2 regions of the Arthrobacter sp. BE255 genome follow, and region 1 is predicted to be linked to the other one. Evidence: predicted binding sites of a transcription regulator. Region 1 holds the regulator's gene; the other holds the start of a gene.
The links. Region 1 encodes LexA, which represses DNA repair genes until DNA is damaged. Its sites were predicted from a motif close to TCGAACANNTGTTCGA; they were not measured.
Positions count from the first base shown of each region.

Region 2: a site for LexA is predicted at 1,533-1,548, ahead of J2X42_RS15490 (shikimate dehydrogenase). Genes of this name have one in related genera too.

Region 1 is NZ_JAVDWK010000008.1:45,084-48,286, reverse strand. It holds gene J2X42_RS14375 (ATP-dependent DNA helicase) at 1-1,546, shown strand, start outside; gene lexA (transcriptional repressor LexA) at 1,637-2,386, opposite strand; gene J2X42_RS14365 (LysM peptidoglycan-binding domain-containing protein) at 2,724-3,134, shown strand.
Region 2 is NZ_JAVDWK010000009.1:63,594-66,796, reverse strand. It holds gene J2X42_RS15495 (TIM barrel protein) at 1-550, opposite strand, end outside; gene J2X42_RS15490 (shikimate dehydrogenase) at 550-1,431, opposite strand; gene J2X42_RS15485 (IclR family transcriptional regulator) at 1,615-2,430, opposite strand; gene J2X42_RS15480 (MFS transporter) at 2,662-3,203, shown strand, end outside.

The DNA of each region.
Region 1 (3,203 bases):
CAAGGAAGTGGTGCGCCTGCGCGAATGGGCGCAAAAAACGGCCACTGGCGACCGCGATGAACTCCTTCCCGGCGTCACGGACCGGGCCTGGCGCCAGGTCTCCGTCACCTCGATGGAATGCCTGGGGGCACAGAAGTGCCCGATGGCGGCCGAATGCTTCAGCGAGCTGGCCCGCCAGGACGCCGCCGACGCCGACGTTGTGGTCACCAACCATGCCATGCTCGCCGTCAGTGCCTTCGAGGGCCTGGCCGTCCTGCCTGAATACGACGTTGTGGTGGTGGATGAGGCCCACGAACTCCAGGACCGGGTGACCGGGGCCGTATCCGGGCAGCTGTCCGTCGCCATGGTCCATGCCGCGGCGTCCGGCGCGCGGAAGCACACAGCCATCACGGTCGACGCCCTCAACGCCGCCGCTGCCAACCTGGAACTCGCCCTCGCCGGGGTGCCCAACGGGCTGCTTCCCAACGGACTCAACGACGAACAGCTGGACTGCATGGACCAACTGCGGGACGCCTGCCGGGCTGCCCTTTCCGACTCCAAGGGAGACAGCAGCCAAACCGCGGACGGCGGGCGCCAGCTCGCCCGCTCCCGCCTGATGCTCATCCTCGAACTCTGCGAACGGCTCATCGCGGCCCGTGAAAACCGGGAGGTGGTGTGGTTCTCCCGCGCCAGCACCTTCGATCCTCAGCAGGGCTACGCGCAGCCCGACGACGCCTCACCGGCGCTGATAAACATCGCGCCCCTCAGTGTCGCGGGAAGGCTGCGGGAGGGCCTGTTCGAAGGCCACACCGTGGTACTCACCTCGGCCACGCTGGCCATCGGCTCGGCGTTTGAACCGGCCGCCGGCGGACTGGGCCTCGTGGGCCAGGGCGCCCCGAGCTGGACCGGCATCGATGTCGGTTCCCCCTTTGACTACCCGAAGCAGGGGATCCTGTACGTTGCCGGACACCTGCCCAAGCCAGGCCGCGGAGTGTCGCCGGAAGCGCTGGAGGAACTCGAGGCGCTGATCAGGGCCTCCGGCGGCGGTGCACTGTGCCTGTTCTCCTCGCGCCGCGCCGCGGAAGAGGCAGCCGAGGCCCTGCGGCCCCGGCTGGGACTGAGCATCCTCTGCCAGGGCGACTCGACGATGACCGCGCTCGTCAAGCAGTTCGCCGACGAGCCTGACACCTGCCTCTTCGGCACCATGTCGCTGTGGCAGGGTGTGGACGTTCCTGGCGGCTCGTGCCGCCTGGTGGTGATTGACCGCATCCCGTTCCCGCGGCCGGACGACCCCCTGATGACCGCCCGCTCCAGGGCCGTGGCCCAGGCCGGCGGGAACGGCTTTATGTCGGTCTCCGCCACCCACGCCGCCATCCGGCTGGCACAGGGCGCCGGCCGGCTGATCCGGTCCACGGGCGACAAGGGCGTGGTGGCGGTGCTTGATTCGCGGCTGGCCACGGAGCGCTACGCCGGCTTCCTGCGGGGCGCGCTGCCGCCCTTCTGGCCCACCACGGACCGGAAGATCGCGTTCGCTGCCCTTGAGCGGCTGGCCAAGGAGCACACCTGAGTTAACTGCAGGGAGTTAAATGCAAAAGATCAGCTGGGACCGCCCCTCGCGGCGGGCCCGGCTGATCTATTTTTGCGGTAACTGACGGGCCTAGAGCGAGCGCAGGACCGAAACAACCTTGCCCATGATGGTGGCGTGGTCGCCAAGGATGGGTTCGTATTGGGTGTTCTGCGGCAGGAGCCACGTGTGGCCGTCCCGCTGGCGGAACGTCTTGACGGTCGCTTCGTCGTCCAGGAGAGCCGCAACGATGTCACCGTTGACGGCGTCAGCCTGGCGCCGCACCACCACCCAGTCGCCATCGCAGATTGCCGCGTCCACCATGGAGTCTCCGGCCACTTTGAGCATAAAGAGCTCGCCCTGCCCCACCAGCTGGCGCGGCAGGGGCATAACGTCCTCCACGACCTGGTCCGCGAGGATGGGCCCGCCGGCCGCGATCCGGCCCACCAGCGGGACCATGGCAGTGTCCATGGCGGTGGGCAACTCAGTCACTTTGCCCCCGCTGATGCCGCGCAGGGCAGCCGGCGCGGCTGAACCTGCGGCTTTGGATGTCCCGCCGTCCAGCGTCAGCGGCATCAGGACCTCCATGGCCCGTGGCCGCTTGGGATCCCGGCGAAGGTAGCCCAGCTTTTCCAGCTGCGAGAGCTGGTGGGTCACGCTGGACAGGCTGGCCAGGCCCACGGTGTCACCGATTTCACGCATGGACGGGGGATACCCGTTGTCATTGACCGAGCGCTGGATGGTTTCCAGGATCTTCTTTTGCCGGGCAGTCAGCCCTTTGGGAGTCCTTTGGGGCTGCTGACCCCGCTGGGTCGCCCTGCCGCCCGCGGCTGCTGCTGCCATGTTTGCCAATGCCTTTCCGTTGCCCCGGAGCCTTCCGGCCGCGGGTGCCGGGAGTCTCCGGCATTGATTGTCAGACCCTGCTGATCAACTACAGAGGTGGTTGATCTTTGGTTCAAACGTAGGCCAGCCACAACCCTTTTTCAAACATTTGTTCTAGCGAGTCTCGACAATGTTCGTTGATAAGTGCTAAAACAGAAGAAGCAAAGTTCGAACATGTGTTCTATTCGCTTCCCGCGGTATTCGAATATTCGAAACGGCAGGGCCAGCCCGCCGAGGCAGGCAGGCGGGCGGAAAGAACACTCCGGGCAGCACAGCATGGTCCAGGAGGGCTCATTTCATGTCAGCTTTTTCAGCATCGCAGGACTCCCGTCCGCAGTTCGTCTCGGTCCAGCACCTCACAGCAGTGCCCGATGTGCTGGTCCGCAAGGAACCGCTGCCGCCCCTTCGCCTGACGCGGCGCGGCCGGGTGGTCCTGATCGGCATTCCCCTGGTCCTGCTCGCGGCGATGCTCTTCCTGCTTGCGGGATTCCTGAACGCACCTGCCAAGGCCGCCGACTCCGCTGCGGACCTCTCGCTCACGCCGACGGTCTCAGTAACTGTGCAGCCCGGTCAGTCGCTCTGGGGGATCGCCGCCGCGGTGTCCCCGGAGCGGGATCCCCGGGATGTGATAGCGGACATCGTCCAGCTCAACAACCTCACGGCCGGAACGGTGCTGCCCGGCCAGCAACTGTTTGTACCTGCAAAGTAGCCCTGCAGGTTGTCAATGGCAGCCGGGAACCGTCACATTTTCGGGGTCCGCGCTTCGGCACTAAACTGT
Region 2 (3,203 bases), on a different contig from region 1:
GGTTGAACGCCTCGATGGGTGCTGTGTTCCAGTCGCGGGACAGGATGTGGAAGGAGTCCAAACAGGTGCCCAGGTTGGGGTGGTCCACTGCCTCCACCAGCCGGTGCGCGTGCTCGTAGTCGCTGACGTACTTGCCCCAGGCCAGGGCCTCGTAGGCCACCTTGACGCCGTGCTCGCCGGCCAGTTCGGCCAGGCGGCCCAGCTGTTCGGTCCGGAGGTCGTCGCTGTCGATGCTGGCGGTGGCCACGTTGGAGCAGACCAGGATGGTGTCCATGCCCAGCCGGGCCATAAGCCTGAACTTGGCTTCGGCGCGGCGGAGGTTGGCGGCGAGAAGGTCCTCGGACACGCTGTCAAAGTCGCGGAAGGGCTGGTAGAGGTCAAGGGTCAGGCCCAGGTCTGCCGCCATCTTGCGGACGTCCTCGGGCGTCAGGGGCGAGGTGACCAGGTCCTGCTCGAAGATCTCGATGCCGTCGAAGCCTGCGATGGCGCAGGCCTGCATCTTCTCCTTCAGGGTGCCTGAAAGGCAGACGGTGGCGATTCCGGTGCGCATCAGGCGGCCACCTCTTCCGCGGCCACAAGTTCCAGGAAGTGCGAACGCATCCTGTCAGCGTCGGCTGTCAGCCCGGTGAAGATCCGGAACGCGTCCGCCGCCTGGCCCACGGCCATCCGGCCGCCGTCCAGGACGTCGCAGCCTTTGGCGCGTGCGCCGCGGACCAGTTCGGTGTCGATGGGGCGGTAGACGATGTCCGCAACCCAGTGCCGGGGCTCCAGCAGGTCCAGGTCCAGCGGGACGCCGGGGTGGGCGGCCATTCCCACGGGGGTGCAGTGGACGAGGCCGTCAGCGAGGGGCAAAAGCTGCGGCAGCTCCGCCGTCGTCCGGGCCGTGACGGTGCTCTGCGGGAAGAAGCCAGCCAGTTCCGCAGCCTTCGCGGCACAGCGGGCGGGATCCACGTCCACCAGGTCCAGGGCCTTGACGCCAGCGGTGAGCAGGGCGTAGGCGACGGCGGAACCGGCGCCGCCGGCGCCCAGCTGGACCACGCGGTCCAGCTCCGCGGAGGGGAGGCCGGCGGCCAGGGCCGCGGCAAAGCCGGAGAAATCTGTGTTGTGGCCGATGAAACGGCCGTCCTCGATCACCACGGTGTTGACGGCGCCCAGCCTGAGGGCGTCCGGGGAGATTTCATCCAGGTGCTCCAGTACCAGCTGCTTGCAGGGGTGGGTGATGTTCAGGCCGTTGAAGCCAAGGCTGCGGGCGCTCTGGAGCAGGTGGCCGACGGATTCGCCGGGGAGGCCGAGCTCCAGCAGGTCGATGGGGCGGTAGAGATAGCGCAGGCCCTGCACGTCGCCTTCGCGTTCGTGCATGTGGGGGGTGAGTGACGGCATCACGCCGTCCCCGACCAGTCCCACCAAGTAGGACTCAGTTCGATTACTCATCCGTGCAGCTCCTTTGGTAACGGCACCGGGCGGCCTGCGCAGGCCTTGGCGGGCGCGGCGGGTCCGGTGTTAGGGATTACAGTACAGCACATGTTCACATATCGCACTCTTGTTCGAGATGCGAACATGGATTGGGTTTGGGTCAGTAAATGCCAAGGCCCGCCGCATTTTTCACGGCGAGGGTCAGCGCTGCGGGAGGCGGGCAGACAGCTCAGCCGCCGCCTCCTGCAGGACGGGAACGTGGGCGATCAGGGCTTCCAGGCTCAGGCGAAAAACCGGGACCGCTGTGGCCAGGGAGGCGAAGGCGTAGCCCTGGGAGTTGAAAAGCGGGACGGCCACGGCGCGCATGCCGGTCTCGTTCTCCTCATCCATGACGGCGAACCCCTCGCGCCGGACCTTGTCGATTTCGGCGCGGAAGGCATCCCTGTCGGTAATGGAGTGCTCCGTCAGGGGATCCAGCTCCAGCTCAGCCAGGAGGCGTTCCCGCTCCGAGTCCTCGGCGAACGCCACCAGCGCCTTGCCCACCGCGGTGGTATGCAAAGAGCCGAGGTGGCCGGGGTCACTGGTCACCCGGAACATCTGCGGGCCGTCCACCTTGTTGACCGTCAGGTGGTGGTGGCCGTCCCTGACGCTGAGGATGGTGGCCTCACCCGTCTGCTCCGTCACGCGGCGGAGAACCGGCATTGCCGTGCCGGCAAAGCCGTGGTGGTTGGACACCCGCTGGCCCAGCTGGAAGATGCGCAGGCCCAGGTGGTAGCGGCGGCCATCCGGTTCGTAATCCACAAAACCGTCCCGCGTGAGCGAGCCCAGCAGGCGGTACGTGGTGCTGAAGGGCAGGTCTGCGCGGCGGGAGATTTCCGCGGCACTGGCGCCGCGGGGCTCGTCCCCGAGGAGGACAAGGAGGCCCAGGGCCTTGCCCACCATGTCCGTCCGGTCACCTTTGGCCGCCTTTGGCTCGGGGGTTACGTCGTCGACCTCTGTGGCTTGGTTCACACTCATAAGTCGATATTGCCACATCGTGGCAACTATTTCTAGATGGTGATTATTTTCTTGACAAGTGACTGTACTCACAGCCATCATTGCTATATCGCACAAGTAGCTCCCACCATGTGGCTACTGTCCGGGTTCCCCCGCACCTCCAGCCGTGCCGCGCCAAGCCTTACCCCAGGCAAGCGCCGGCTGCGAGCCCCTGATCCATCCGCGACAAAGTCGTCACACCAAAGGAATTCCATGAGCCAGAAACTTCCGTCCGCCGAGCCAGGCATCGCTGCCCCGGCCGGGACGCCGAAGAAGGCAGCCCTCGCAAGCTTCCTGGGCAGCGCCGTCGAATACTACGACTTCTTCATCTTCGGTTCCGCCGCCGCCCTGATCTTCCCCACGGTCTTCTTCCCGAATGCTGACGCGAACGCGGCCATCATGTCCTTCGCCACCTTCGGCTTTGCCTACGTGGCGCGGCCGGTGGGCGCCGTCATCCTGGGCCACTTCGGAGACCGGGTGGGCCGGCGGAAGGTCCTGATGTTCACGCTAATCCTGATGGGTGCCTCCACCTTCCTGATCGGCTGCCTGCCGGACTTCAACACCGTTGGCTGGTGGGCTCCTGCCCTGCTGGTGCTCGCAAGGCTCTGCCAGGGCCTCTCGGCCGCTGGCGAACAGGCCGGCGCCTCCTCCATGACCCTGGAGCACGCTCCGGACAACCGCCGTTCCTTCTTCACCTCCTGGACCCTGACCGGAACCCAGGGTGGCCAGATCCTCGCCGCCCTCGCCTTCATCCC